DNA from 4 places in the Pseudomonas sp. S2_A02 genome. Region 1 is predicted to be linked to each of the others. Evidence: predicted binding sites of a transcription regulator. Region 1 holds the regulator's gene; each other region holds the start of a gene.
What was found. Region 1 encodes sigma-54, which starts transcription at its own class of promoters, with help from an activator protein. Its sites were predicted from a motif close to ANTGGCATNNANNTTGCTNT; they were not measured.
Positions count from the first base shown of each region.

Region 2: the regulator sigma-54 is predicted to act here: its motif matches at 4,303-4,322, upstream of AB4O41_RS21290 (pilin).
Region 3: the regulator sigma-54 is predicted to act here: its motif matches at 1,476-1,495, upstream of AB4O41_RS07605 (CmpA/NrtA family ABC transporter substrate-binding protein).
Region 4: the regulator sigma-54 is predicted to act here: its motif matches at 5,053-5,072, upstream of nirB (nitrite reductase large subunit NirB).

Region 1 covers NZ_CP162776.1:2,696,303-2,704,083, reverse strand. Annotated here, with positions in the region: gene AB4O41_RS12530 (hypothetical protein) at 1-356, shown strand, start outside; gene AB4O41_RS12525 (superoxide dismutase) at 358-969, shown strand; gene AB4O41_RS12520 (ZIP family metal transporter) at 980-1,873, shown strand; gene AB4O41_RS12515 (HPr family phosphocarrier protein) at 1,977-2,249, opposite strand; gene rapZ (RNase adapter RapZ) at 2,265-3,122, opposite strand; gene ptsN (PTS IIA-like nitrogen regulatory protein PtsN) at 3,125-3,589, opposite strand; gene hpf (ribosome hibernation-promoting factor, HPF/YfiA family) at 3,602-3,910, opposite strand; gene AB4O41_RS12495 (RNA polymerase factor sigma-54) at 3,990-5,483, opposite strand; gene lptB (LPS export ABC transporter ATP-binding protein) at 5,668-6,393, opposite strand; gene lptA (lipopolysaccharide transport periplasmic protein LptA) at 6,393-6,941, opposite strand; gene lptC (LPS export ABC transporter periplasmic protein LptC) at 6,928-7,500, opposite strand; gene AB4O41_RS12475 (KdsC family phosphatase) at 7,508-7,781, opposite strand, start outside.
Region 2 covers NZ_CP162776.1:4,641,105-4,648,885, forward strand. Annotated here, with positions in the region: gene coaE (dephospho-CoA kinase) at 1-351, opposite strand, end outside; gene AB4O41_RS21275 (prepilin peptidase) at 348-1,220, opposite strand; gene AB4O41_RS21280 (type II secretion system F family protein) at 1,222-2,439, opposite strand; gene pilB (type IV-A pilus assembly ATPase PilB) at 2,442-4,142, opposite strand; gene AB4O41_RS21290 (pilin) at 4,369-4,785, shown strand; gene AB4O41_RS21295 (BON domain-containing protein) at 5,105-5,461, shown strand; gene AB4O41_RS21300 (DUF2845 domain-containing protein) at 5,730-6,026, opposite strand; gene AB4O41_RS21305 (DUF748 domain-containing protein) at 6,026-7,781, opposite strand, start outside.
Region 3 covers NZ_CP162776.1:1,678,562-1,686,342, reverse strand. Annotated here, with positions in the region: gene AB4O41_RS07610 (ANTAR domain-containing response regulator) at 1-128, opposite strand, end outside; gene AB4O41_RS07605 (CmpA/NrtA family ABC transporter substrate-binding protein) at 144-1,355, opposite strand; gene AB4O41_RS07600 (quinone-dependent dihydroorotate dehydrogenase) at 1,585-2,604, shown strand; gene rmf (ribosome modulation factor) at 2,905-3,120, opposite strand; gene rlmKL (bifunctional 23S rRNA (guanine(2069)-N(7))-methyltransferase RlmK/23S rRNA (guanine(2445)-N(2))-methyltransferase RlmL) at 3,649-5,919, shown strand; gene AB4O41_RS07585 (sensor domain-containing diguanylate cyclase) at 6,064-7,781, shown strand, end outside.
Region 4 covers NZ_CP162776.1:299,236-307,016, forward strand. Annotated here, with positions in the region: gene AB4O41_RS01170 (ATP-binding protein) at 1-641, opposite strand, end outside; gene AB4O41_RS01175 (response regulator) at 638-1,291, opposite strand; gene AB4O41_RS01180 (sensor histidine kinase) at 1,288-2,472, opposite strand; gene AB4O41_RS01185 (SgcJ/EcaC family oxidoreductase) at 2,643-3,161, shown strand; gene AB4O41_RS01190 (bifunctional 5,10-methylenetetrahydrofolate dehydrogenase/5,10-methenyltetrahydrofolate cyclohydrolase) at 3,383-4,351, opposite strand; gene nirB (nitrite reductase large subunit NirB) at 5,281-7,781, shown strand, end outside.

The DNA of each region.
Region 1 (7,781 bases):
AGGCACTGGCGCTGGCCCAAGTGTTGTTCGAGCGCTGGGCGGATGCCGACGAAGCGGTGGCCGCTTGCGTGATTTCCCACCACAACCTGGCGGATTTGCATTTGCGCCTGAACCAGCCGGAGGAGAGCGCCGAGTACCTGTGCGCGATCCATCAACGCTTGTTGCAGACCATGCAGAACCCGCGACTGGCGCGAGCTTTGCGTGAAGCCGCGCTGCGCCAGAGCAGCAAAACCTATGTCGAGCTGCTGAATTTCATCAGCGATCACGGCGAGTATCCGCGTACCCGCCGTTTGCTGCACACCGACACCGCTTCGCCCTCGCATCAGCCTGCGCCCTTACAACATGGAGTTCATTGAAATGGCTTTTACCCTGCCTGCCTTGCCGTATGCCTACGATGCCCTGGAACCGCACATCGATGCGCAGACCATGGAAATCCACTACACCAAACACCACCAGACCTACATCAACAACCTCAACGCAGCAGTCGAAGGCACTGAGTTTGCTGAATGGCCGGTGGAAAAACTGGTGGCGGCTGTCCAGCAAATGCCGGAAAAACTTCGTGCGGTGGTGATCAATCAGGGCGGTGGGCATGCCAACCATTCGTTGTTCTGGGAAGTCATGGCACCCAACGGCGGAGGCCAACCTGAAGGCGCGCTGGCCAAGGCAATCGATGAACAGCTGGGTGGTCTCGACAACTTCAAGGAGGCCTTCACCAAAGCTGCGCTGACCCGTTTTGGCAGCGGCTGGGCCTGGTTGAGCGTGACGCCGCAAAAGATCTTGATCGTTGAAAGCAGTGGCAATCAGGACAGCCCATTGATGAACGGCAATACGCCGATTCTCGGCCTGGACGTTTGGGAACACGCTTATTACCTGCGCTATCAGAACCGCCGTCCTGAATACATCAATGCGTTCTACAACGTGATCAATTGGCCCGAAGTCGCCGCGCGTTATCAGGCTGCGCTGGTTTGAAGGGCTGACTATGGGCACTGAAACATTGGCGGTCGGAAGTGGACGGATGTTTCGTTACGCGCTGGGATCGCTGTTACTGCTAGCGGGCATGACGTTATTGGCTGCTCAAGGGTTGAGCTGGCTGGACCTCGAACCGAAACTGCAGCGTGCCCTGCAAGGCGGGGCGATTTGTGCCTTGGGCACGGCTTTGGGCGCGGTGCCGGTGCTGGTGATTCGGCAGATGCCTCAGGTAGTCAGCGACATATTGCTCGGTTTCGGAGCCGGGGTGATGCTCGCGGCGACGGCGTTTTCGCTGATCGTGCCGGGCATCGCCGCGGCCGAAAATCTCGGGCTGACGCCTTGGACGGCCAGCGGCTTGATCAGCTTCGGCATCATGCTGGGTGCATTCGGGTTGTTTCTGGTGGATCGCAAGGTGTCCGGCGCTACGCCTGAAATGCTCGTGGGGACACTGGAGCGATCGGTGATTCCACCGCGGATCTGGTTGTTTGTGTTTGCCATCATCGCCCACAACATCCCCGAAGGCATGGCGGTCGGCGTCTCGGCCGGCGGTGGCATGCCTGACGCCGACAGCCTGGCCATGGGCATCGCCTTGCAGGATGTGCCGGAAGGGCTGGTGATTGCGTTGGTGTTGGCCGGAGCAGGGATGTCGCGGGTCAAGGCGTTCCTGATCGGCGCTGCGTCAGGTTTGGTCGAGCCGGTCTTCGCATTGTTGTGCGCTTGGTTGGTGAGCCTGGCCGAACTGCTGTTGCCTTTGGGTCTGGCACTGGCGGCCGGTGCGATGTTGCTGGTGGTGACTCACGAAGTCATCCCCGAATCGCGCCGCCATGGTCACGATAAACTGGCCAGCCTTGGGCTGCTGATTGGATTTTGTTTGATGATGGTGATGGATACCGCGTTGGCCTGAAAAAAGATCAAAAGATCGCAGCCTCGTTTCACTCGACAGCTCCTACTGTATGCCGATCCTTGTAGGAGCTGTCGAGTGAAACGAGGCTGCGATCTTTTGACTTTTATTCGCCTTCGTCGAAGAAGTTGTTGATCAACGCCACCAGTGCATCCAGCGCTTCCTGTTCCTGCTCGCCTTCAGTGCTCAAGTGGATTGTGGTGCCCTTGCCAGCGGCCAGCATCATCATGGCCATGATGCTTTTGCCGTCGACCATCGATTCCGGAGTGCGACCGGCCCTGATCTGGCAGGGATACTGACCCGCCACCCCAACGAATTTTGCAGACGCGCGGGCATGCAGGCCCAGCTTGTTGATGATTTCGATTTCCAGAGCAGGCATCGCGATGTGAATCCTTTAGCTGAGGTCGCGGTGGCGGACCTGGACGTTCTTCAGGGTTTTTTGCAGGACCTGACCCAGACGTTCGGTCAGGTAGACAGAGCGGTGATGCCCGCCGGTGCAGCCAATGGCAATGGTGACATAGGCGCGGTTGCTGGCGGCAAAGCGGGGCAGCCACTTGAGCAAGTATGAGGAAATGTCCTGGAACATCTCTTCGACGTCCGGTTGTGCCGCCAGGTACTCAGCCACCGGTTGATCGAGCCCGGACTGTGCCCGTAGCTCCGGCTTCCAGTAAGGGTTGGGCAGGCAACGCACGTCGAACACCAGGTCGGCGTCCACCGGCATGCCTCGCTTGAAGCCGAAAGACTCCACCAGGAACGCAGTGCCCGGTTCTGGCTGATTCAGCAGGCGCAGCTTGATGGTATCGCGTAGCTGGTACAGGTTCAGATTGGTGGTATTGACCTTGAGGTCGGCCAGATCGGCAATAGGCCCCAGCAGATTGGTTTCGTCCTGTATCGCCTCCGCCAATGAGCGATTGGCGCTGCTCAGCGGGTGGCGACGGCGAGTTTCGGAAAATCGTTTGAGCAAGGTCTCTTCGTCGGCGTCCAGGTACAGCACATCGCACTGGATATGCCGGCTGCGGACTTCTTCCAGAAGTTCGGGAAACCGTGTCAGGTGACTTGGCAAATTGCGCGCATCGATGGACACGGCCACCAATGGTTGTGCCAGTTCGGTGTGAATCAGCGCGCGTTCGGCCAGTTCCGGCAGCAGGCCGGCAGGCAGGTTGTCGATGCAGTAGTAGCCGTTGTCCTCGAGCACATCGAGGGCGGTACTTTTACCTGAGCCGGAGCGGCCACTGACGATGATCAGGCGCATGATTAGTGACCGTTCTGCTCGTCCAGGACAACCTGAAACAAGGCTTCGTTGCTCGGGGCGCTGCGCAGTTTTTCACGCACTTCCTTGCGATCCAGCATGCTGGCGATCTGGCGCAGCAGTTCCAGGTGTGCATCGGTGGCGGCTTCCGGGACCAGCAGCACAAACAGAAGGTCAACCGGGGCGCCGTCAATGGCGTCGAAATCGATAGGGGCTTCCAGGTGCAACAGCGCACTGATTGGCGAGGTGCAGCCTTTAAGCCGGCAGTGGGGAATGGCGATGCCGTTGCCGAAACCGGTAGAACCGAGCTTCTCACGGGCAATCAGGGCCTCGAAGACGTCCTGCATTTCCAGATCCGGTACTTCGCGGTGGATAAGGTTGGCAATTTGCTCGAGGGCTTTCTTTTTACTGCCACCCGGCGCGTTCACTTGGGAACGGCCGGGGGTCAGGATGGTTTCTAGTCGGATCATGGATTGGGAGTGTTAACGACCGGTCGCGCCCTGGAGGAGGCTCTGGGTCTTTTCCTTATGCTTTTTAAGTTGGCGATCCAGCTTGTCGGTCAGCAGGTCGATGGCGGCATACATGTCCGTATGCTCGGCATTGGCGACCACTTCTCCGCCGGGAATATGCAGCGTGGCTTCGATCTTCTGCAGCAGTTTTTCGACGTTCATCGTGACTTGCACATTGGTGATCTTGTCGAAATGCCTCTCTAATCGGTCGAGTTTTTCGCCGATGTAGGTGCGCAGGGGTTCGGTCACTTCCAGTTGGTGTCCACTGATGTTGACTTGCATACAGCTTCTCCTTCGTTGCCAGTGCATAAAGCGGCAGGCAGAAATGCCTGCCACTGGAACGCTGTGGCGAGCCCGGCGGTTACATCAACCGCTTCCGTTCGCTGGAAGGCGCGATCCCCAGGGATTCGCGGTACTTGGCGACGGTGCGACGGGCTACCTGAATGCCTTGTGCCTCCAGTAAACCAGCGATCTTGCTGTCACTCAACGGCTTTTTCTGATTTTCCGCGGCAACCAGTTTTTTGATGATCGCGCGGATCGCCGTGGACGAGCATTCACCGCCCTCGGAGGTACTGACGTGGCTGGAAAAAAAGTATTTCAGTTCATAGATGCCCCGTGGGGTATGCATGAATTTTTGCGTGGTCACCCGTGAAATCGTTGATTCGTGCATGCCTACCGCTTCGGCGATGTCGTGCAGCACCAACGGCTTCATGGCTTCGTCACCGTATTCAAGAAAGCCGCGTTGATGCTCGACGATCTGGGTGGCGACTTTCATCAGGGTTTCATTGCGGCTTTGCAGGCTCTTGATGAACCAGCGAGCTTCCTGTAACTGATTACGCATGAAGGTGTTATCAGCGCTGGTATCGGCGCGACGCACGAAACCGGCGTATTGGGCGTTGACCCGCAGGCGTGGCACCGATTCCTGATTCAGCTCCACCAGCCAGCGCTCGTTGTCCTTGCGCACGATCACGTCGGGAACGACGTATTCGGCTTCGGTGGATTCGATCTGTGAGCCCGGGCGCGGGTTGAGGCTCTGGACCAGTTCGATGACCTGACGCAGTTCATCTTCCTTGAGCTTCATGCGGCGCATCAGCTGGCTGTAGTCGCGGCTGCCGAGCAGGTCGATGTAATCGGTGACCAGACGCTTGGCCTCGGTCAGCCAAGGGGTCTTGGCGGGCAGCTGACGCAGTTGCAGCAGCAGGCATTCACCGAGGTTGCGAGCGCCAATGCCAGCGGGTTCGAATTGCTGGATGCGGTGCAGGACGGCTTCGATTTCGTCCAGTTCGATGTCCAGTTCCGGGTCGAAGGCTTCGAGGATTTCCTCGAGGGTTTCGTCCAGGTACCCCTGATTGTTGATGCAGTCGATCAGGGTCACGGCGATCAGGCGATCGGTGTCGGACATCGGTGCCAGGTTCAGTTGCCAGAGCAAATGGCTTTGCAGGCTTTCACCAACCGATGTGCGGGTGGTGAAATCCCACTCGTCGTCATCGTTGCTCGGCAGGCTGCTGGCGCTGGTCTGGTAGACGTCTTCCCAGACCGTGTCGACGGGCAATTCGTTGGGGATGCGCTCGTTCCAGTCGCCTTCCTCAAGGTTATCCACCGTTGGGGCGGTTTCCTGGTAGGAGGGTTCCTGAATATCGGCGTTGGGTTTCTGTTCGGTGCTATCGGCCAAGGGGTCGGCGTTGTCGAAGTCGTCGCCTTCTTCCTGGCGTTCGAGCATTGGATTGGACTCCAGGGCCTCCTGGATTTCCTGTTGCAGGTCCAGGGTCGACAATTGGAGCAGGCGGATGGCCTGTTGCAGCTGCGGTGTCATCGTCAGCTGCTGGCCCATTCTCAAGACTAGCGATGGTTTCATGGCAGGGGCTTAACACCTTATTCGCCGGCGCACATGCGCCATCCACTACAGAGCGCCGAAGCGCCAAACATAAGCAAATTATATGCCCGAAACTGAAGTGTTTGCCTAGAGCGCTGTAACAATAAAAAGTTATTGATTTTTTATTGAAGCGAGCGCTCTCTCGGCGACCGGGGCACCTCAGTGCTTACAGGCGGAACTCATGGCCCAGATACACTTCCTTGACCAATTCATTGGCCAGGATGGTGGCGGAGTCACCTTCAGCGATCAGTTGGCCGTCGTTGACGATGTAGGCGGTTTCGCAGATATCCAGGGTTTCGCGGACGTTGTGGTCCGTAATCAGTACGCCAATGCCTTTGGCTTTGAGGTGATGGATGATCTGCTTGATGTCGCCCACCGAAATCGGGTCCACGCCGGCGAAAGGTTCGTCGAGGAGGATGAATTTCGGATTGGTGGCCAGTGCCCGGGCGATTTCCACGCGGCGGCGTTCACCACCGGACAGGCTCATGCCGAGGTTGTCGCGGATGTGGTGGATGTGAAATTCCTGCAGCAGGCTTTCCAGCTCCTGGCGACGACCGGCCTTGTCGAGTTCCTTGCGGGTCTCGAGGATGGCCATGATGTTGTCGGCCACCGATAGTTTGCGGAAGATCGATGCTTCTTGCGGAAGATAGCCGATGCCCGCCTTCGCACGACCGTGCATTGGCTGGTGGCTGACGTCCAGGTCATCGATCAGGACGCGGCCCTGATCGGCTTGCACCAAGCCGACAATCATGTAGAAACAAGTGGTTTTGCCGGCACCGTTAGGACCAAGCAGGCCGACGATCTGACCGCTGTCGATGGACAGGCTGACGTCGCGCACGACCTGACGGCTCTTGTAGCTCTTGGCCAGATGCTGAGCTTTCAGAGTTGCCATTACTGGGCCTTTTGCTCGTCGGTTTTCTTCTTCGGCTGGATCACCATGTCAATGCGAGGACGTGCCTCAGTGACCTTGTTACCCGTGGCGCGACCGGCGCTCGCAAGCTTTTTGACCGTGTCGTAGACGATTTTCTCGCCTTGGGTGACGTTGTTGTCCTTGTCGATGACTTTGGCGCGATCGATCAGCACGACGCGGTTTTGCGAGGCGTGATACTGGATAGTTACGCCGTAGCCCTGAACCGGCTTGGTATCGCCCGCCGTTTGCAGTTGTTCGAAATAGGCGAGGTTGCCCACCGAAGTCACCACGTCGATGTCGCCGGTCGGGGTGCGAGTGATGGTTACGGTGTTGCCCTTAACGATCATCGAGCCCTGAGTGATGATCACATCGCCTTTATAGGTGGCAACGCCATTCTTGTCGTCCAGTTGGGCATCGTCGGCCTGAATGCGGATAGGCTGCTCTTGATCGTTCGGCAGAGCCCAGGCGCTCACGCTTCCCAGTGCTGCGCCCAGACTGAGCAAAATAGGGAGAGTTTTAACGAGCCTCATACTGTCCTCTTACGTTCGATAGCAGGTGTATCCTGCTTTCTTTCAAGTACGCTTTCATTCCGTTGCCTGTCGATACACCGCCAGCGCCGTCGATTCTAACGGGTTGATCGGTCTGCGCATATTGCTGCTGCGGGAACACTGTCATACGGGTGGTGGTAATCAGGGTTTTGCGGTTTTTTTCGTCGAAACGGGTGATACGTACCGAATCAATCAGCTCGACCTGAGTGCCGTCCGGATTGACTTCACCCTTCTCGCTCTGGACATGCCACGGGAACTCGGTGCCGCGGAACATGTTCAGGTCAGGATTGGTCAGCAATGTCACTTCTGTCGCTTTCAGGTGTTCGACCTTGTCCGACGTCATCTCGTATTGCAGTTTTCCGTCGGGCAGGTACTGCACGCTGTGGGCGTTGACGGCGTAATAGTCGATCGCGCTTTCATCGATCTTCGCCACCGGCTTGTCGAGGAAGCGTTCCGGGCTGATGTTCCAGTAGCCGACCGCCGCAAAAATCGCTGCGATGCAACCGAACACCAGGATGTTGCGAATTTTTTTGCTCAGCATGATGGGCTCACAGGTACGCGGCGTTGGCCGCATCGAGGCGGCCCTGGGCGCGCAGGATCAATTCACAGAATTCGCGAGCAGCACCCTCGCCACCGCGAGCCTGGGTGATGCCGTGGGCATGTTCGCGCACGAAACTGGCAGCGCTGGCCACCGCCATGCCCAGGCCTACGCGGCGAATCACTGGCAGGTCCGGCAGGTCGTCGCCAAGGTAGGCCACTTGTTCATAGCTCAGATTGAGCTGGGCAAGAAGTTCGTCGAGCACCACCAGTTTGTCTTCGCGC
Region 2 (7,781 bases), 1.9 Mb from region 1:
AACCAGAATCGCGTAAGACGATTGTGCCTTGGCCAGATGGTGGGCGATCTCTTCGGCGATCAGCGGATGCAGTAACGCTTCGAGCCAGCGGCGTTCATCCGCCACCTCGAAGATCAGCTTGCGCAGGGCCGCGCGATCCAGTTGGCCGTCGGCTTGCAGCACGCCGGGGCCAAAGTGCTCGGCGATCTTCGCCAATGCCGGGCGACCGGGTTCGACCACCCAGCGAGCCGCATGATCGGCGTCCACCACATGCACGCCCAGATCGATGAAGTGCTGGGCGGCCGCGCTTTTGCCGCTGCCGATGCCGCCGGTCAGGCCGAGAATCCAGGGTTTTTCCACAGGGGTATTCATTTCAAACCGACAAACTGCCAATAGAAGCCGGTTATTTGACCACCCCAGAGCAAGGCAATCCAGCCGGCAATGGCCAGATAGGGGCCAAAGGGCAGCGGAGTCGAGGTTTTTGCGTCCCGCAGGCGTAACAAAATCACCCCGATGATGGCGCCCAGCAGCGATGACAGCAGGATGGTCAGCGGCAGGATCTGCCAGCCGCCCCAGGCGCCGAGCATCGCCAATAGCTTGAAGTCACCGTAGCCGATGCCGTCCTTGCCGGTGATCAGCTTGAACAGCCAGAACACTGTCCACAGCGCCATGTAGCCGGCCACCGCGCCCCAGAGCGCGTCATGCAGTGATACGAAGAGCCCGAAACTATTGACGATCAACCCCAGCCATATCAACGGCAGCACCAGCACGTCCGGCAACAGCTGGTGTTCGGCGTCGATCAGGCTCATCGCCAAAAGGCCCCAGCTCAGGACCAGCACCATGCAGGCCTGCCAACCGAAACCGAAATGCCAGGCGACGAACGCCGACAGCGCGCCGCAGGCCAATTCGGTCAGCGGGTAACGTTTGCTGATCGGCGTCGCGCAGTTCGAGCATCGCCCACGTAAAAACAGGTAACTGAGCACGGGAATGTTTTCCCACGCTCGAATCCGATGGCCACAGTCTGGGCACTCGGAGTGGGGCAGTATCAGGTTGTAAGCCGGGCCGGGGGCTTCGGGTGGCAAGTCCAGTACGTCATGGGCCTGCAGGCGCCATTCACGCTCAAGCATTTTCGGCAGGCGCCAGACCACCACGTTGAGGAAACTGCCGATCAGCAAACCGATCACCAATGCCGTGATCGTGAAGGCCAGCGGGTTGAAATTCAGGAATTCGTTCAAGGACATATCAGATCGCTGAGCCAAGTTGGAAGATGGGCAGGTACATCGCAACGACCAGACCGCCAACGATAACTCCCAGCACCACCATGATGAAGGGTTCCATCAGACTGGTCAGGTTATCGACCATGTTGTCCACCTCAGCCTCGTAGAAACTCGCGACCTTGTCGAGCATGTCGTCCAGAGCGCCGGACTCTTCGCCAATGGCCGTCATCTGAATCGCCATGTTCGGAAAGATGCCGGAGGTGCGCATGGAGAAATTCAGCTGCATGCCGGTGGCAACGTCCTGCTTGATACGTAACACCGCTCGCTTGAACACGATATTGCCCGTCGCGCCCGCCACTGAATCCAGAGCTTCGACCAATGGCACCCCGGCGGCAAATGTGGTCGACAAGGTGCGGGCGTAACGGGCCACGGCGGACTTGTACATGAGCGCGCCAACCAACGGCAGTTTCAGCAGCCAGGTGTCCATTCGGTCCCGCAGACCCTGGGACTTTTTCAAGGCGTGACGTACGCCGAAGAATGCTCCAACCAGCACGCCGAGCACCATCCACCACCAGGCCTGCAGGAACTCCGACAAGCCGATGACCATCACGGTGAACGCCGGCAGTTCGGCGCCAAACCCGGAGAACACCGACTCGAACTGTGGCACAACCTTGACCAGCAGAATCCCGGTCACGATGATCGCGACGAACACCACGGCCAGCGGATAGGTCATGGCTTTCTTGATCTTGGCCTTGAGGCTTTCACTCTTTTCCTTGTAGGTCGCCACCCGTTCCAGCAGCGTATCCAGAGCGCCGGCCTGCTCGCCGGCATCCACCAGGTTGCAGTACAGCTCATCGAAATACTGGGGTTTTTTGCGCAGGGCTGCGGCGAAGCTATTACCGGCCGCGACTTCCTGTTTCACCTCGTCCACCAGCTTGCGCATGTTCGGGTTATCGAAGCCCTCGCCGATAATGTCGAACGATTGCAGCAACGGTACACCGGCTTTCATCATGGTCGCCATCTGCCGGGTAAACAGGGCAATGTCCAAGGGCTTGATGCGTTTGCCGGCACTGAAAATGGATGCGGTTTTTTTCCGCACCTTGCCCGGGTTGATGCCTTGCTTGCGTAACTGCGCCTTGATCAGCGCGGGATTTTGGCCGGTCAACTCGCCGGTCATTTTTGTGCCTTTTTTGTCTGTGCCTTCCCAGGCATATACGCTGATTTTCGCTGCTTTGACCGCCATGTTCAGTCCTTGGTGACCCGGTTGATTTCTTCAAGGCTGGTGATGCCTTGCATGGCCTTGAGCAGGCCCGAAGTACGCAGGTCGTTGAAGCCGTCCTTACGCATCTGGATGTCGATTTCCAGTGAATTGCCTTCGGCCATGATCAGCCGTTGCAGGTCCGGGGTGTTTTTTACCACTTCATAAATCCCTACTCGCCCTTTGTAACCGCTGTTGCATTGATCGCAACCGACCGGTTCATAGATCGTGAACGAGCCGATGCGTTCCTCGGGAAAACCTTCTTTGAGTAACGCCTCGCGGGGAATCTCGATGGGCTTTTTGCAATGACTGCACAGTTTGCGCGCCAGGCGCTGGGCGATGATCAGGCTGACCGAGGTCGCGATGTTGAACCCCTGAATCCCCATGTTGCGCAAGCGGGTCAGGGTTTGCGCGGCGCTGTTGGTGTGCAGGGTGGAAAGTACCATGTGCCCGGTCTGGGCAGCCTTGATGGCGATTTCGGCGGTTTCGAGATCGCGGATTTCACCGACCATGATCACGTCCGGGTCCTGACGCAGAAACGAGCGCAGCGCCTGGGCGAAATCCAGTCCTTGCCTCGGATTGACGTTGACCTGGTTGATGCCTTCCATGTTGATTTCTACCGGGTCTTCGGCAGTGGAGATGTTGATGTCGACGGTGTTGAGGATGTTCAGCCCGGTATAAAGCGACACGGTCTTGCCCGAGCCGGTGGGGCCGGTCACCAGGATCATTCCCTGTGGCTGCTTGAGGGCGGCCATGTACAGGTCTTTTTGCTCGGGTTCGTAGCCGAGGGCATCGATGCCCATTTGGGCGCTGGACGGGTCGAGGATCCGGATCACCACCTTCTCGCCCCACAGGGTCGGCAGGGTATTGACCCGGAAGTCGATGGATTTGCTTTTGGACAGATGCATCTTGATTCGCCCGTCCTGGGGTTTGCGCCGCTCGGAGATGTCGAGACTGGCCATAACCTTCAGTCGGGAAGCAATACGGTTGGCCAGTTGCGTCGGCGGCCTGGCGACCTCCCGCAGCATGCCGTCGGTGCGCATCCGCACGCGGTAGATTTTTTCATAGGGCTCGAAATGCAGGTCGGAAGAGCCGCTCTTGATCGCATCGAGTAGCATCTTGTGGACGAAGCGAACCACGGGCGCGTCATCGGTATCTTGCCCTCCAATGGGGTCCTGTTTCTGCTCATCGACCGACTCGATGTCCAGCCCGTCGAGGTCGACATCGGCCATGTCTTCCAGGCCGGTGGAGTGGTTGTCGAAGAATTTTTCGATGGCGTCGCTGAGCTTGTCTTCCTCCACCAGGATGGCTTCGGTGCTCAGCCCGGTGCTGAACTGGATGTCGTTGATGGCTTGATGATTGGTCGGGTCGGAAATCCCCACGAACAGCTTGTTACCACGCCGCCAGAGGGGCAGGGCATGGTGCTGACGGATCAGCTTCTCACTGACCAGCCCTCGGGGTTGGGTGTCCTTGTCCAGGCAATTGAGGTCCAGCAGGGCCATGCCGAAATGCTCCGAGGCCACCTCGGCGACCTGCCAGCTTTTCAGCAGCTTGTTTTGCACCAGATAGCTGACCAGCGAAATTCGATTGCGTTGGGCTTGCTGATACGCCTGTTGCGCACTTTGGTCAGTGATCAGCTCGGCCAGTACCAATTGCTTGGCCAGACCGCTAAGGGCAATGTCATTCATTGGGATACCAGACGCAGACAGTTAATGACTTATAGCCTAGTCAAGCAGTGGAACCAAACCAGCCGGGATGAGGTGACAAAAAGTGTCAGATAGTGCGGATCCTTGGAGCAGGAAAGGTCTTTGTCGCGATCTCGCGCCCAGCAGGCAGGGGCGAACCCGGTTTGGCATGACCTGTGCTGTGCCTTATTCAGATCATGAGATTTCGACTCATGCATGGAGCCTGTCTATGAAAAATCAAAAAGGTTTTACCTTGATCGAACTGTTGATCGTAGTGGCGATCATCGGAATTCTCGCGACGTTTGCGCTACCGCAGTATTCGAAGTATCAGGCGCGAGCGAAGGTCACCGCTGCTCTTGCAGAAATCTCGGCACTGAAGGTGCCTTTCGAAGACATTATGAATCAGGGCACAGATCCTACCCTCACATCGATCGGCGGTACGGCGACTACAGGTAACTGCACGATTACGGCATCGGGTACCTCCTCTAGCGGTGTGGGCAGTATTGGTTGCACGATTCTCAACGCACCGGGGCCGGTACTCGGCAAAACCGTTACGCTTTCGCGTACCCTCGCCGGTGGCTGGACATGTGGCACCACGGTTGCGCCGGAGTACAGTCCAAAAGGCTGCACCGCCACCGGCACCTGATTCACTTTGCCAGGCATACCCAGTGCCCCGCCTCTCACGAAGCGGGGCATTTTTTATGGGGCATTTTGGAGGGCGTCGGATAATCAGGAAAACTCCGACAATTCATGGCTTTAGGCCTGCGCTAAAAACCCGCAAGTTGCATGTAGATAATTTCGCAGTCATGCAATTTGCATGATTTCGAAAATTACCTTCCATGTTAAGTAGTTGATTTATAAGTTTTTATTTTTAATCGTGTCGTTGGCATAGCGTTCGCACTATCTCCTGTAACCCTGCTGACAAGACACGCAGCAGACTTTCCAGAAATACAGGAGTTACTCGTATGAAGAAGTTCGCTATCGCTGCCGCTACTGCTACCGCGTTGACTCTGACCATGGCCAACGCTGCAATGGCACAGACCACCCAAACAACCCAGTCCCCTATGGTGCTGGCTGCCGGTGAAGTCACTGAAGCGAAAGAGGATGTTTCCGATACCTGGATTACAACCAAAGTCAAAGCAGACCTGGTAACTGAAAAAGGCATCCCAGGCACCGACATTAAAGTCGAAACCAACAAAGGCGTTGTTTCCCTGTCTTCCATGACCGTTCTGACAGATGCTCAGAAAACAACCGCCGTGGCAATTGCCAAGAAAATCAAAGGCGTCAAAGCGGTGTCCGCTGACGGCCTGAAGTCCGAGTAAGGCAAGGCTTCTCGCCTGGACCGGGAGAAGGTGCGGTAGGCGGGCCGAGTCATACGTCTGCCGCAACTTGAGAGTTCATGCGAAAGGACACAAGGACGTGGCCATTACAGGCCCCGGCATTCGTGTCGGGGCCTGTTCTATTGGGAGCAACGCAAAAACAACTGTGGGAGCGAGCCTGCTCGCGATTGCTGACTAACATTCGACACGTACGTTGAATGAAAGACCGCTATCGCGAGCAGGCTCGCTCCCACATTGGTTTATGGTGGATTCAATTCCCACGCTTGCTGGTGATTCGAACCAACCGGTTGCCTTCAAAGCGCAGGTACTGGTACATCCCGCTGTTGGGGCCGTAGGTCCATTCCTCGACCTGAAACTCTTCCCGTCGATTGGCGCTGCGCTTGTAGCCCAACACGTCACGGGCAACGGGCTCTCCGCATTTGTGCAGCACTTCGCCGGACCTGTCCCCGACGCTGATCAATTGACTGCCGCAGCGCAGGGTATCGGCCGCTGCTGCCTGGCCGGCAGCCAGCGCCAGGCTCAGGCTCAGAAGCCAACGTGCGCCCATCACTCGGCATCCAGGTGCAAAGACGTGATAACCCGGCCATCGCTTTCTGCCTCACCGAGGCTGGCGTCGATGAAGTACACACGGTCATCGGCCAACTGAGCTTTATCCACCAGATAATCCTTGATGCTGCTGGCCCGCTCTTGCCCCAGTTGACGCAACAGCACCTCGCTGGAACTCCAGAACGCGATCACACCTTCACGCATTTTTTTACTGCGTTCTTCCTTGCCCAAGTCCTTCCATTCGGCGGGCGGCTGGATCTTGAGGCGTGTGCGGTAGATCCCTTCAAGCAGCGGGCCTTTCTCGTTGTCCGGTACGTCCAGCAACGAGGCCTGGGCCGGCACTTTGTCACCGCGACGCTGGAGCATTTTGTAGTAGTTGTACTGGTATTCCCGCTCCAGGCGTTGCTCGGCAATCAGCGGGCCATCGCTGCTCTTGGCGGCGGTGCCTTCGATTTCCAGGCGCAGGGCTGGACGCTCCTTGAGCGCTTGGGACAGTTTGACCAGCGCCGTTTCGGCGTCTTTGCTCAGGTCGCTGGAACCCGGTGCGAACGCCACCGTGCCCAAATCTTCCGAACCGCCGCCGCTGACCAGGCCGCCAATCATTTTGAATGGCGCTGCGGCCGCTTTCACGATCAGGTTGCGCAGGGTCTGCCAGATGATAGGCATGACACTGAACTGCGGGTTGTTCAGGTCGCCGCTCACTGGCAGTTCGATGGAAATCTTGCCGTCGACATCCTTGAGCAAGGCAATCGCCAGTTTCAGCGGCAGGCTCACGGCGTCTGGGCTGTCGACCTTTTCACCCAGTTGCAACTGCTCGACCACCACTTTGTTTTCGGCCAGGAGCTGGCCGTTGGTGATCTTGTAATGCAGGTCGAGATTGAGCCGGCCCTTGCGGATACGGTAACCGGCGAACTTGCCGGAGTAGGGCGTCAGCGTGGTCAGTTCCACCCGTTTGAAACTGGTGGCGATGTCCAGGCTGGCCATCGGGTCGAACGGATTGACCGAACCCTTGATGGTCACCGGCGCATAGCGGTCGACCTTGCCTTTGACGTCAACGCTGGCCGGTTTTGCCTGGCGGCTGTCGATGGTGCCGATCTTACCGTTGAGTTGTTGAATGGCGGTGGCGAAGTTCGGGGTCAGGCTGAAGTCGGCGAAGTTTGCCGAACCGTCATTGATGGCAATGCCGCCAATGTGGATGCCCAGCGGTTTTTCTTTTCCGGCTGCCGGTTTGGCCGCAGCGGTGGTTGTGGCGCCGGAGTCGGCCGGTTGCGGGATCAACAGGTCATCGACGTTGGTGGTGCGATCATCGTTGATCATGAAGCGTGCATAAGGCTGGAACAAGTTGACCTTGTCGATCGACAGGCTGTCACCATGTTGATAATTCAGGCCTTCGAGTACCAACTGTTGCCACTTGAGAAAGTCGCGGGTTTTCAGGGTGTCGAGGGTATGCAGTTGATCGACCTGGACGCGACCTGTGACGTTGAACGCCAGCGGTTCGGTGCTTTTCAGGTCGACCGCCAGATCACTGCCCAGCATGCCGCTGCGCAGTTCGAGACGAATGAATGGGTTGATGTAGGACTGGGCGACGCGCAGGTCGATGTCCTTGGTCTGTACGTTCAGTTTGGCGCTGATCGGGGCCAGATTGACCACGCCATCCGCGGTGATCTTGCCTTGCTTGCCCACTCCGGTGTCGAGCTTGAGCTTGAAAGGTGAGCCATTGAGGCTGTCGAAATTTTGCAGGTCCAGATTCAGCGGG
Region 3 (7,781 bases), 1.0 Mb from region 1:
TCGACGCGCGCGGGCAGGTCAATGGTCAGGCCGGACTCGTCGATGACCTCGAACCCGGCTTCGGTCAGAGCTGCTTTCAGGCGCCCGACTTTTTTCGCAGTGTCATTGATCAGCAGGATACGCAACATATTCGTAGGCTCCTGTCAGCGGCTGGCGAGAAGGGGAGCGCTGTCGCTCATGGCGTGCAGGGTGAAGCTGCGGGCATAGCCGGCCGGGTCCGAACCGTCCCAGACTTTGCCGTCGATCAACTGACTGCTGCGCATTTCCTGACTCCGGGCGGACACACCGACAGCGGTGGCGGCCTCACGGTATAAGTCTAGTTGCTGGACCTGACGGGCCACACCGAGGTAATCCGGGTCGTCACGCAGTAAACCCCAACGCCGGAACTGGGTCATGAACCACATGCCGTCGGACAAATACGGAAAATTGACCCCGCCATCACCGTGGAAACGCATGGCGTGCGGGTCTTGCCAGCAATTGCCCAAACCATCGGCGTAGTCACCGAGCAAGCGTGGTTCGATGCAATCGAGCGGTGCATCCAGATACTCAGGCGCACTCAACAGTTGCGCGGTGCTGCGGCGATTTTCGCGGCTGGCTTCGATGAATCGGCTGGCTTCGAGGATCGCCATCACCAATGCCCGTGCGGTGTTGGGGTATTGCTCGACGAAGGCGCGGGTACAGCCGAGGACTTTTTCCGGGTGATCGGGCCAGAGGGTCTGGCTGGTGGCCATCGTAAACCCGAGATTCTGCTGCACCGCACTGGCCGCCCACGGCTCGCCGACGCAGAAACCGTCGATGCGCCCGGCTTGCAGGTGCGCCACCATTTGCGGCGGCGGGACCACCACGCTGTCGACATCCTGTAACGGATGAATGCCCTGGCTCGCGAGCCAGTAATACAGCCACATGGCGTGGGTGCCCGTAGGAAATGTCTGAGCGAAGGTCAGTTTTGGGCGACTTTGGTGCACGTGCCGGTCCAATGCTTCAGGACTGGTCACGCCCAAGGCCTGCAAGCCGTGGGAGAGGTTGATGCTCTGGCCGTTCTGGTTCAGCCCCATGAGCACGGCCATGTCGGTGGAGGCTACGCCGCCGATGCCCAAGTGCACGGCGTAAATCAGGCCGTACAGGCTATGGACGGCGTCGAGTTCGCCGCTGACCAGTTTGTCCCGCAGGTTGGCCCAGGACGATTGGCGCTTGAGGTTCAGGGTCAGGCCGTACGGTTGGGCGAAGCCCTGAGTGGCCGCGACCACCACTGAGGCGCAGTCGCTCAGGGCCATGAAGCCGAGGTTGATTGCGGTTTTTTCCGGGGCATCGCTGCCATTGACCCAGGCCAGTGGGCCGGCTGATGGTTCATTCATCGATTTCGCACCTTCCAAAAAAAAGCGTCGTCCCAAGGCTCTTGCGTGAGCAAAGCCGGGTGACGACGCCATTGTCCTTCCACTCATCCCGCCGTTGGCATGAGTGCTGATGCCTGTGATGGTGCAAGGCATATGCCATCGCTGGCTGATTTTGTTGCGCGCCTCGCGTGAAGCCCAGATGCGCGGCTATAATCGCCGCCTCTCATCGCCAACCGAGTCAAGCCTGCCCATGTACACCCTGGCCCGTCAGCTGCTGTTCAAACTTTCCCCGGAAACCTCCCACGATCTGTCCCTGGACCTGATCGGCGCGGGCGGGCGTTTGGGCCTCAACGGCTTGCTGTGCAAGGCACCGGCGAAACTGCCGGTAACGGTCATGGGCCTGGAGTTCCCGAACCCGGTGGGTTTGGCGGCCGGTCTCGACAAAAACGGCGCAGCGATCGATGGGTTTGCCCAATTGGGTTTCGGTTTTGTCGAAATCGGCACCATCACGCCGCGTCCGCAACCGGGCAACCCGAAACCACGGATTTTCCGCTTGCCGGACGCCGAGGCGATCATCAATCGCATGGGCTTCAACAACCTCGGCGTCGATCACTTGCTCGCTCGCGTGGCGGCAGCCAAGTACAAGGGCGTGCTGGGCATCAACATCGGCAAGAATTTCGATACGCCGGTTGAACGTGCGGTCGACGACTACCTGATCTGCCTGGACAAGGTCTATGCCCACGCCAGCTATGTGACGGTCAACGTCAGCTCGCCGAACACCCCGGGCCTGCGCAGCCTGCAATTCGGCGATTCGCTCAAGCAATTGCTCGCCGACCTGGCCACCCGCCGGGCGGAGCTGGCGCTGCGTCACGGCAAACATGTTCCGCTGGCGATCAAGATCGCGCCGGACATGACCGACGAAGAAACCGCTCAAGTCGCCCAAGCGTTGATTGAAACCGGGATGGACGCAGTGATCGCCACCAACACCACCCTGAGTCGCGTTGGCGTCGAAGGCATGGAACATGGTGACGAGGCGGGCGGATTGTCCGGTGCACCGGTTCGCGACAAGAGCACTCACACTGTGAAGGTGCTGGCGGCGGAGCTGGCCGGTCGCTTGCCGATTATTGCCGTTGGCGGCATCACCGAAGGCAAGCACGCGGCTGAGAAAATCGCCGCGGGTGCGAGTTTGGTGCAGCTTTACTCTGGCTTCATCTACAAAGGCCCGGCGCTGATTCGTGAATCGGTGGATGCCATCGCCGCCCTACGCTGAAACCTGGGTAGCCTTGGGTAAAGGCTTTTGTGGCGAGGGAGCTTGCTCCCGTTCGGCTGCAAAGCAGTCGTAAATCCTGCAATCGCGTTTTACCTGATACACCGAGTTGATTGGTTTTTGGGGCCGCTTCGCAGCCCAGCGGGAGCAAGCTCCCTCGCCACAAAAGCCCACCGCAATTTTTGCAGGCATAAAAAAGGGCTCCTCGAAGGAGCCCCTGGGCCGAAGCCCGCCGTCCGGATGGGACGTGCGTGGTTAAGTCGTTGCGTAATCAGATTGTCGTGTCGGAGTGTGTGCCCTGTATTAGCCGACGGCGTGAAGTTCGTTGAGTCTGTGGATTCCCGCAGTGCCGGTCATACCGTCCCAGTTGTCGCCGCGTCCTTCTCGCCAGCCATTGATCCAGGCTTGGCGTACCGACGGTAGAGTAAAGGGGCAAAGCTCACGGGATTTACCACCAACGCCATATTGATATCCGCGCAAAAATGCTCTTTCCAACGGATCACGCTTAAGTCTTCTCATAGGGTGTTTCCCTCACTTGTTGACTGTATGTATCGCGTCGACCTCAATCGAGGTCAGGCAGAAAAATTCTGCCGTTGGTGGCTCGCTGCCGGCGTCGCGAGCCAAGGTGTTGACGCCGTTGCGACGTCAACCTGAGTTGAGTTCTAACCAATGCGTCACATCGAGGGAATGATCGTTTTGTCATAAGAACGTAACCATAAAGATGCTATGGCCATAAGTAACACGATATTTGTCCCGTGTTTATTGGCCAAAGCCCGGTATGATTGGCCCTGCGCTGGAGGATGGGGTAAGCCTTTAACGAGAATGACACCCGTTGCACTCGGGGACTATTCGACGAAGGGTCGACTTATGACATTTTGTTGCATCAACTTTTATATCTGTCCTGGCATCTAAGCTCTTTTAACCCGAGCAGTCAGGGTGGAAGGCGCACCTTCGTGCCACGCGGGCGTTCTGTTAGAAAAACGCCTGATTGAAAACCGGATCGGCAATGCGTTGCCGGTTCACTTAGCTAAAGGCTCTGGAATTACCATGTCCGATCGTTTCGAACTCTTCCTCACTTGCCCCAAAGGCCTTGAAGGCCTGCTCATCGAGGAAGCCGTCGGGCTTGGCCTTGAGGAAGCACGTGAGCACACCTCGGCTGTGCGCGGCATGGCCACCATGGAAACCGCCTATCGCCTTTGCCTGTGGTCGCGTCTGGCGAACCGCGTGCTGCTGGTGCTCAAGCGTTTCCCGATGAAGGACGCCGAAGACCTCTACCACGGTGTGCTGGATATCGAGTGGCAAGACCACATGCTCAACGATGGCACCCTGGCCGTCGAATTCAGCGGTCACGGCTCGGGCATCGACAACACCCACTTCGGCGCCTTGAAAGTCAAAGACGCCATCGTCGACAAACTGCGTACTCCGCAAGGCGACCGTCCGTCGATCGACAAACTCAACCCGGACCTGCGCATTCACCTGCGCCTGGACCGTGGTGAAGCGATTCTTTCTCTCGACCTGTCTGGTCACAGCCTGCACCAGCGCGGTTATCGCTTGCAGCAAGGCGCGGCACCGCTGAAGGAAAACCTCGCGGCGGCGATTTTGATCCGTTCCGGCTGGCCACGAATTGCCGCCGATGGCGGCGCGCTGGCTGACCCGATGTGCGGTGTCGGTACGTTCCTGGTCGAAGCCGCGATGATCGCCGCCGACATGGCGCCGAACCTGCGTCGCGAGCAATGGGGCTTCACCGCCTGGCTCGGTCACGTGCCGGCGCTGTGGAAAAAGCTCCACGAAGAAGCCACCGAACGCGCCGCAGCCGGCCTGGCCAAGCCACCGCTGTGGATTCGCGGTTATGAAGCTGACCCACGCCTGATTCAACCGGGCCGCAATAACGTCGAACGTGCCGGCCTGAGCGAGTGGATCAAGATCTATCAGGGTGAAGTCGCGACCTTCGAGCCGCGCCCGGACCAGAACCAGAAAGGCCTGGTGATCTGCAACCCTCCGTACGGCGAGCGTCTGGGCGATGAGGCGAGCCTGCTTTATCTCTACCAGAACCTTGGCGAACGTCTGCGTCAGGCATGCTTGAACTGGGAAGCGGCGGTGTTCACTGGCGCCCCGGACCTGGGCAAGCGCATGGGCATCCGCAGCCACAAGCAATACTCGTTCTGGAACGGTGCCTTGCCGTGCAAATTGCTGCTGATCAAGGTCACGCCGGACCAGTTCGTCACCGGCGAGCGTCGTACTCCGGAACAGCGCCAGATCGAGCGCGAACAGGCCGAGTCCGATGCGCCGTCGAACATCGAAGCGCCGGGCAAATACGAGAAGTACAACAAGAACGGTAACCCGATCAAGCCGGCCCCGGTGGTGATCGAGCAACCGCGCTTGAGCGAAGGCGGGCAGATGTTTGCCAACCGTCTGCAAAAAAACCTCAAGGCGCTGGGCAAGTGGGTCAAGCGTGAAGGCATCGACTGCTACCGCGTCTACGATGCCGACATGCCGGAATATTCCATGGCCATCGACCTGTATCACGACTGGGTCCACGTTCAGGAATACGCCGCACCGAAGTCCATCGATCCGGAAAAAGCCTCGGCGCGGATGTTCGATGCCCTGGCGGCGATCCCGCAAGCGTTGAACATCGACAAGAACCGCGTGGTGGTCAAGCGTCGCGAGCGTCAGAGCGGCACCAAGCAGTACGAACGCCAGAGTGCACAGGGCAAGTTCAATGAGGTCAACGAAGGCGGCGTGAAGCTGCTGGTGAACCTCACCGACTACCTCGACACCGGGCTGTTCCTCGACCACCGGCCGATGCGCATGCGAATCCAGAAAGAGGCGGCCGGCAAGCGCTTCCTCAACCTGTATTGCTACACAGCGACCGCCAGCGTTCATGCGGCCAAGGGCGGTGCGCGCAGCACCACCAGCGTCGACCTGTCGAAAACCTATCTGGATTGGGCGCGTCGCAACCTGTCGCTGAACGGTTTCTCCGACAAGAACCGTCTGGAGCAGGGCGATGTGATGGCCTGGCTCGATGCCTGCCGTGACGAGTACGACTTGATCTTCATCGACCCGCCGACCTTCTCCAACTCCAAGCGCATGGAAGGGATTTTCGACGTGCAGCGTGATCAGGTGCAGTTGATCGACCTGGCCATGGCACGTCTGGCGCCGGGCGGGGTGTTGTACTTCTCCAACAACTTCCGCAAGTTCCAGCTCGAGGAAAACCTCACCGAGCGTTATGCCGTTGAAGAAATCACCGCCCAGACCATCGATCCGGATTTCGCCCGTAATGGCAAGATTCACCGTGCCTGGAAAATCACCGCTCGCTGACCCTTAAACACGATTGGATCCACAGGGCCTTGATTTTTAAAGGCTCTTGGGTCCTTTCAGTGCTGGTCAAATTAGTGGCTAATAGCTATAACTCAACTCATGGCCAATGGGCTTTTCCGGCACCTGGCGTTTTGAGTTGTATCTATGTCGTTACACGCCGTGCGCCCCAAGATCCTGGGTTTTATCCGCGAAGATGTTTCGGCCTGGCTGGTCGCGCTGCTGGCGTTGCTCGTCGGCGGGATTCTCACGGGATTGCTGGCCTGGGCGACGTTCAATCAATTTCATCAGCAATTGCGGCAACGTTTCCAGCTGCTCGCCAGTGAACGTTACAGCCGTATCGAAGAACGTTTCGAAGATCAGGAGCAGCGCCTCGACGGCCTGCGCCGATTCTTCCTCAATTCCGGATCGGTGTCCCGCGAGGAATTCGACGGTTACGCCAAACCTCTTTTACGTCGCACCCAGGCCTACTCCTGGGCTCCACGGGTTTCCCGTGCTGAACGTCCCCTGCTTGAACGCGTGGTGCGTGAAGAAGGCTTGGGCGATTTCACCTTTCGCGAACTCACCGCCGATGGCCAGTTGCAACTGGCCACGGAACGGGACGAGTACGTACCGGTGCTATACACCCAAACCCAAAGCCGACTGCCCACGCCGCTGGGTTACGATTTGCTGGCTCAACCCCTGCGTCGTTCGACCCTGGAACGGGCCGATCGCAATGGCCGCATGACCGTGTCGCAACCGTTGCATCTGGTCGGCATCGAGCCCGCCTATTCGCGGGGCGTGTTGCTGGTAGCGCCAGTCATCCGTCAGAACCTTCCGAACGCCGCGCCCGCCGGGTATGTCATGGCGGTGATCAGCATGCGCCAGCTGTTGGCGGACGGGCTGCCGGAAGAGAATCATGATTCTCTCTCGGTGCGTATTCTCGACTTGTCCACCGATGATCAACACGAAGTGTTGTACGAGTCGACCAACACGGCGGGGGCCAGTGACTTGTCCTCCACGCGCGTGCTACGTCTGGCCGACCATGATTATCAAGTGGATATGCGCCCCAGCGTCGCGTTCCTGAAAGCCAACCATTCCTCGGTGGCCAGCCTGGTGGTGCTCGGCGGTTTGCTCAGCCTGCTGCTCAGTGTGTTTCTCTATGTGCTGGTCAGCCAGCGCCAGCGGGCGCTGAAAATGGTGGAGCAGCGGACCCGGGAACTTCACGACCGTGAGCAAGAGTTGCGCGGCACGCATGGCCAGTTGCGCGGTGTGCTGGATGCCGCAACTCAGGTGGCGATCATCGCCACCGACCTGCGCGGAATCATCAGCACCTTCAACGCCGGCGCAGAGCAGATGCTTGGTTACTTCAGTGCGCAGGCCGTGGGCCACATGACCCTGGAAAACCTGCACCTGCCCCGGGAACTCGAAGCACGCTCGGCGGAGTTGAGCGCGCGCTATGGCAAGCCAATCCCGACGTGTCAGGCGATGCTGGTCGAAGGCGGGGAAGAGGGCGGTCACGAAGCCCGGGAGTGGACGCTGGTCCGCCACGACGGCAGCCATTTGACGGTGAACATGCTGGCGACCCCGGTCCTCGACGAGCAAGGCTTGTGGGTCGGCCACCTGGCGATCTGTATCGATATCACCGAGCGCAAGCGTGTCCACGAGGCCCTGGCGGCACGGGACCTGTTGTTGAAGAAACTCAGCGCCCATGTGCCCGGCGGGATCTACCAGTTCAAGATGGAATTCGATGGGCGTTTCAGCGTGATCTACGCCAGCGACGGTATGCGCGATATCTACGAACTTGAGCCGGATGTGCTATTGCTCAACGCCGAAGCGGTGTTCGCGCGGATTCATCCTCAGGACTCGCGTCGGGTCCGCGCGTC
Region 4 (7,781 bases), 2.4 Mb from region 1:
ACAATGCCCTTGGACAGGAATAGCACTGCCACAATGGCGCCAAACAACCCGCACGCAGCGGCCAGCAGGGTGGAGAACAACAACCGCTGTCGGGTGGAGGCCGCGGCCGCGGTGCGCTCGGCCAGTAGCGTGTCTTCAAGGGTGCGCATGGCGCTGATGCGTTCGCGCAATTCGTCGAGGATGTGCTTGTTGTTGATCAGGATGGTGGTGATCGACTCGGGTGTGGCGTTGCGATCATCGAGCAGCTCAACCAGGCCCTCGACCTTGGTCTCTATCAACGGAGTAATCGCCTCCAGATGTTTGCGCACCCGCACGTCGCGAACGTTGCTGTCGAGCCGTCGCAGTGCGGATTCGATCAAGGGTTTGGCTTGCCGATAACCCGGCAGGAAATCCTCGCGGCGAGTCAGCAAATAACCGCGCACGCTGGCGGCGGCCTCGGCAAGCAGTGTATGCACCGCCTGAATATCGCCTTGCACCAGCAGCACCCGGCGCACGTCCTCTTCCGCGCGTGCGGTCTGGCGCTCGGTGGTATAGATCAGCACCAGCGACAGCAACAGAATCACCAACGGTAGGGAAATCACCACGAGGGCTTTGCCACGTAACGGCAGATCGGCCCAGCGTCGAGCGCTTGAAGCCTTCATGACTGGGTCACCAGACCCAGGGCGATGCCACGGACAGCGGCTTGAGTTCGGTCGGCGGCGCCGAGTTTACCGATGACCCGTTCCACGTGGGCTTTGGCCGTCCCTGTGGTGATGCCGAGTTCTTCGCCGATTTCACGATTGCTGAAACCGCCGGCCACCAGGCCGAGGACCTGGCGTTCGCGGGCAGTCAGGGTTTCGGCAGGCGCGGCACCACTGGCGTTGCGTTCGGTCATGCGCCGTAGCAGACGGGCGCTGACGGAGCTGTTGAGGGCTTCCTCACCCGCAGCGACGCGTTGCAGGGCGTTGATCACTTCATCGCGGCTGGCGTCTTTGAGCAGGTAGCCCACGGCACCGGCATTCATCGCCGCTTCCAGGTGATCCGGGCTGTCGTCCATGGTGAAGATCACCACTTTCAGGGTCGGCAGGCGCTGCTGAAGAATCCGCGCCGCGCCCAACCCGTTGAGCACGGGCATGCGAATGTCGAGGATGACGATGTCGGGCAGCAGACGTTCGCACGCGTCTACCGCTTCCTGGCCATCGCGGGCCTGGCCGACCACTTCGAATTGCGGATGGCCCGCCAGCAGCGCGACGAAGCCGGTCCGGGTGACCTCATGATCGTCCGCCAGAACCAGACGTAATACTTCAGTCATTGAGCTGTTCCATTGAGGTCGGAGGGTACGGTGGCGCGCAGTTGCGTTCCGCCATGTGCATGGCTGACACAGGTGAAATCACCGCCCAGCAGGCTCGCGCGTTCCTGCATCGCCGCGAGCCCCAAGTGCCGGGCGCCGCAGGTGTCGAGTCGTTGCTCCATGGCAAAGCCTTTGCCGTTGTCGTCCACCCGCAGCGAGGCTTGCCCTTCGTGCAGTTCCAGCGCCAGCACGACGTAACTGGACTGGGCATGTTTGAGAATATTGTTGATGCCTTCCTGGGCAATCCGGAACAGGGCGATTTCCACCTGGCTGGGCAAGCGTGCTTCGCAACGCGTGCTCCAGTTCACTTTGATCCCGGCGTCGCGCAGGCGATCCGCTTCTTTGTCGACTGCCTTCAGCAAGCCAAAGTCGTCGAGCACCGTCGGGCGCAGGCCGCTGATCAATTGCCTGCCTTCACCGACACAATGCTGGGCCAATGCAAGAATCGTCTGTAAGTCCGCACCGAGTTCGTCGGGCAGTGGCGGGCAGCGGCCGGCAAAACCTTGCAGGCGCTGATGCAGCCCGGCGAGGGTTTGCGCGAGGCCGTCGTGCAGGTCGTAAGCCATGCGTTTGCGTTCGTCTTCCTGTGCCCTGAACAGCCGATGCACCAGATCGGACATGGTGCGCTCGCGCGCGACCAGCGCATCCAGCAAACGCTGGTTTTCCAGGTGCGCAGCCAGCAGGGTGGCGAGCAATTGCAGGGATTCGATGTCCTCGGTGTCCGGTGCACTGATGCTGACACTGTTGGCCAGCACCAATGCACCAAAGGCCGCGCCATCGCCGCCGCGCAAAGGCACCCGCAGCACGTTGGGCAGGACCGCGCTCGGTTGCTCCTGCCATTGCGCAGTGCGCATCGCGGTATCGGCGAGGTGTTCGAGGCTGTTTAAACGATCACGGCTACCGTGACTGGCGGTGGTCCTGACTTGCGCATCCTCGTCCCATTCCAGCAATAGCGCGTGGTCCATCGCGAGAAAGGCACAGGCCCGTTGCAGCACGCGTTGGCGCATCGCTTCGGGGGCCAGTTGCGTCAGTTCCTGGCCGGTATCCACCAGCAACCGCAGCCGCGCGGCGCGACTTTGCGATTGCCGATACTGGGTGCGAATGGCCAGGGCGCTGCCGGGGTCATGATCAGGAATTTGCATAGGCGGGTTCCGGCGCAGGCATGCCCGTTCGGGCAGGGGCGTCATTAAACCGTGTTAACGGGGCAGGGCGCTATCTGCCGAATGGCATAGGCAAATGACTCCGGTTGGCCGATGGCGGGTGGCGTTTCGAGCGGCACAGTGTCGCCATCGACCACCATTGGAATAGTGCAATGAAACTCAAGACCTCAACCATCGCCCTGTTGTTCGCCCTGACCGCCCCGTTGGCCCAAGCTCTGGAGGCAGTGCCTTACGTTTACAGCAGCGTGGCCGAACAGCCCGCTAACGTGAAGGATCGCGAAATCGCCGCACTGTTTGATCAATGGAATAGCGCGTTGAAGAGCGGCAATGTTCAAAGCGTGGTCGACCTGTACGCGCCGAACGCCGTGCTGCAGCCGACGGTTTCCAATAAGGTGCGCACCACCCCGGCGCAGATCAAGGACTACTTCGACCACTTCATGGCGCTCAAGCCGGTGGGCCAGATCAACTACCGTGAGATCCGCCCATTGGGCGCCAACGTGGCGATGGACAGCGGCGTCTACACCTTTTTCCTGACCGAGGCCGATGGCAAGACCCGTCAGGTGCAGGCGCGTTACACCTTCGTCTATGAACAAGTGGGCGGTCAGTGGAAGATTCTCAACCACCACTCTTCGGCGATGCCGCAATCGCAGGTGCTGCACGCCGGGAAGTAATCGCGTCTTCGACGTCCGATCGCAGAAAATGTGCAAGACACAGCCCAATGTCAGTCAAGCACAATCCCTGTGGGAGCGGGCTTGCCCGCGATAGCGGTGTATCAGTCAACATTGATATCGACTGACTCGCCCTCATCGCGGGCAAGCCCGCTCCCACAGGTTCCGCGCCTGACTGGCATTACCGACACGGCCCACCTTGAAGTGGGCCGTGTGCGTTGTGCTCAGTTCAACGCCAGGTCGTCCACAGGCTGCTGCCCGCGGGCCAGCGCGGTGCGTTGCAAGTGGCTGGCGATCAGGGTGTTTTTCAGCAGATAGGCAATGGTCATCGGCCCGACGCCACCGGGCACCGGGGTGATCGCACGGGCGACGGTGCGGGCGCTGGCGTAATTGACATCGCCCACCAGACGGTCGCCGGACTCGCTGGCGATGCGGTTGATGCCGACATCGATCACCACCGCGCCGGGCTTAAGCCAACTGGCGTCGATCAATTCTGGCCGGCCCACCGCCGCGACTACGATATCCGCCAACCGGCACAACGCCGGGGCATCGACGCTGCGTGAGTGCACCACGCTGACCGAGCAGTTGGCCTGCAACAGCAAGGTCGCCATCGGTTTGCCGACAATGTTCGAACGGCCGATAACCACGGCGTGCAAGCCGCTCAAGTCATCACCACAGGTCTCGCGCAACAGGCGCATGCAGCCGCTGGGTGTGCACGGGGTCAGAACCTCGAAGCCTTGCACCAGCCCGCCGACGTTTTCCCGATGAAAACCATCCACGTCCTTGATCGGGTCGATGGCATGAATCACTGCTTGTTCATCGATAGCATCCGGCAAGGGCAGTTGCACCAGGATGCCATTCACCGTCGGATCGGCATTGAGTTGTGCAATCAGTTCCAGGACCTGGGCCTGGCTGGCGGTTTCCGGCAGACGGTATTCAAGGGAGCGGATGCCAACTTCCTTGGCACGCAGCAATTTATTGCGTACATAAACGTGGCTGGCCGGGTCGTCACCGACCAACAGAACCGCCAGGGCGGGATAGATTTGCTGGCCGGCCAGGGTCAGAACCTCTTCCCGGACCTCGTCGAGAACCTGGGCAGAAATGGCTTTGCCGTCGATATCGCGGGCAAATGCGGAGGTGCTGCTGATCAAGAGAGTCACCGTTGTCTTGATTGAAAGGGATGAAGTGACCATCGAGGCGTCTTCGCGCGACGGTGATCCATCAGAGACATGCAGGCAAGGGCGCTCAGGCTACCAGTTGAGGGCAGGCCAATACCACCGCAACACCGCCGACCAAGAAAAAACCAGCCAGCAGGTCGATGCAACAAACACCGAGAAACCCGTGGCGAGGGAGCTTGCTCCCGCTGGGTCGCGCAGCGGCCCCAAAAAAGGGACCGCTGCACAGCCCAGCGCAAGTAACCCCTTCCACCACAGCAGACTGCACTACTCTTCCATTTGATCCAGCACCCGGTTCGCCGTGATCTCCGCGACGACCATCTGTTTAGCAATCCGACACGAACTTCCTACATGCAATCCATGTGGGAGCGGGCTTGCTCGCGAAGATGGCGGCCCAGTCAATATTAATGTCGCCTGACACACCGCTTTCGCGAGCAAGCCCGCTCCCACAGGTTCCGCGACTTGCCCAATAGCCCCCGTTGTAGCGAGCGGTGGTTGACCGCTGCATGCACTTTAATAAAGCGCGATGCCATAAAAATGTGCACTTGCACCGAGCGATGCACCGGGTTTTCGTCCGTGCGCGTGCCCGAAGCTGTACCGCGCACCGGTGTCTGAAACACCGTCCAATCCCTGCAAAACTCGCCTATTGAGCTGTCTGCAAGCTAACTCCCGGTTGTTCAATCGTCAGTTTTGCAGCGCAAATGAAGTATCGATCACCGACTGGCACAAAGGCTGCATTGATCCCCTCAGGTCCATCGAAAACAGATGGGCAGCCCACTCGATCAACGAAGATCGACCGGCCGAGCAGGTCGTGGGCAACATCGGTGGATCCGGCGAAGGCGCCAGGTCGAACACCGCGAAGAACAGGCAAAGACGCCTGAAACCGAGAGGTTTCAGGCGTTTTTTTGCTTTTTTTAACCGTGATTGGCTTTGGCTGGGTGCTTACTATGAATTCCAATGTTGCCGCATTGAACAAACTGCAAACGCTGATCGTGATCGGCAATGGCATGGTCGGCCATCATTGTGTCGAGCAGCTCATCGAGCGCGGCGCCCTCGACCACTATCGGCTGCATGTCTTCAGCGAAGAGCCGATGCGTGCCTACGACCGTGTGCATCTGTCCGAATACTTCGGCGGTCGCGATGCCGAGTCGCTGGCCCTGGGCGAAGCCTCTCTGTACCAGACGCCGGGCGTCACCCTCCATCTTGGCGTGCCGGTGTTGGAAATCGACCGAGCGCGACGCCAAGTGATTACCGCACAAGGGTGCGTCTCGTACGACAAACTGGTTCTGGCCACCGGTTCTTATCCTTTCGTTCCGCCTATTGAAGGTGCGGAAGGCGACTCGCGCCTGGTCTATCGCACCCTTGAAGACCTCGACGCGATTCGTGCCGCGGCGGCCAATGCCCGGCGCGGCGTGGTGGTCGGCGGTGGCCTGCTCGGTCTGGAAGCCGCCAATGCCCTGAAAAGCCTGGGTCTGGAAGCGCATGTGGTGGAATTTGCCCCACGCCTGATGCCGGTGCAGCTGGACGAGCAGGGTGGCCTGGCGCTGAAGGCACAAATCGAGCGGCTCGGCGTGGGGGTGCACCTGTCGCGTGGCACGCAGTCGATCAGTGCCGGCGAGCAGTACCGCTACCGGATGAACTTTGCCAATGACGAATTCCTCGAAGCCGACCTGATCGTATTCTCCGCCGGGATCCGCGCGCAAGATGCGCTGGCCCGCCAATGCGCGCTGGACATCGGTCCGCGTGGCGGCGTGGTGATTGACGATCAGTGCCTGACCAGCGATCCGAATATCTATGCCATCGGCGAGTGCGCAGCCTGGAATGGCAGCCTCTTCGGTCTGGTCGCTCCTGGTTATCAGATGGCCCGTGGCGTTGCGTCGCGGCTGTGTCATCAAGTCTCCGAGCCGTTCCAGGGCGCCGACATGTCGACCAAGCTCAAACTGCTTGGCGTCGATGTCGGTTCCATCGGCGATGCGCACGCCCAGACACCGGGTGCGCGCAGTTATCAGTTCATCGATGAAGCCACGGCCAGCTATCGTCGCCTGGTGGTGGATGCTGACAGCAAACGCGTGCTCGGCGCGGTATTGGTCGGCGACAACAGCTATTACGACACCCTGCTGCAATACATGCAGAACGGCATTGCCTTGCCGTCGGAACCGGCCAGCCTGATTCTGCCTTCGTCCACCGGCGCGCCAACCCTGGGCCCTGGCGCGCTGCCTGAGGCGGCGACGGTGTGCTCGTGCCATAACGTCACCAAGGGCTCGATCTGCTCGGCCATCGACGGCGGCTGCACCGATCTCGGCCTGCTCAAATCGCAGACCAAGGCCTGCACCGGTTGCGGCGGTTGCGCGGGGCTGCTCAAGCAAGTGTTCGAGCATGAACTGATTGCTCGCGGCGTCAGTGTCGACAAGAGTCTGTGCGAACACTTCGCCTACACCCGTCAGGAGCTTTACGCACTGGTGCGGGTAGAAGGGGTGATCACCTTCGAAGAACTGCTGGCCAAGCACGGCCGCGGCCACACCGGTTGCGACGTGTGCAAACCGGCGGTGGGCTCGATCCTCGCCTCGTGCTGGAACCAGCCGATCATGGACGCCTCGCTGGTGCCGTTGCAGGACACCAACGACACGTTCATGGCCAACATGCAGAAAAACGGCACCTATTCGGTGGTGCCACGCATTGCCGGGGGCGAGATCACCGCCGACAAGCTGATCGCGATTGGCGTGGTGGCGAAGAAATACGACCTCTACACCAAAATCACCGGCGGCCAGCGGATCGACTTGTTCGGCGCGCAGTTGCATCAGTTGCCGGACATCTGGTCCGAGCTGATTGAGGCCGGTTTCGAAACCGGGCACGCCTATGGCAAATCGACCCGCACGGTAAAGTCTTGCGTCGGCAGCACCTGGTGCCGTTACGGCGTGCAGGACAGCGTGAAAATGGCCCTGACCCTCGAGGATCGCTACAAAGGCCTGCGCTCGCCGCACAAGCTCAAGTTCGCGGTTTCCGGCTGCACCCGTGAATGTGCCGAGGCGCAAAGCAAGGACGTGGGTGTGATCGCCACCGAGAACGGCTGGAACCTCTACGTGGCCGGTAATGGCGGTATGCGTCCGCGTCATGCCGAGCTGTTCGCCACCGACCTCGACGATGAAACCCTGATCCGTTACATCGACCGGTTCCTGATGTTCTACATCCGCACCGCCGACAAATTGCAGCGCACGTCGGTTTGGCGCGAAAGCCTGGAGGGTGGTCTGGATTACCTCAAGGACGTGGTCATCAACGACAGCCTGGGCCTTGGCGCGGAACTCGAGTCGCAGATGCAACTGGTGGTCAACCGCTACGAATGCGAATGGGCCAACGCTCTCAAGGATCCGGAAAAACTCAAGCGCTTCCGCACCTTCGTCAACGATCAACGCCCGGACCCGGACATCCACTTTGTTCAGGAACGCGGTCA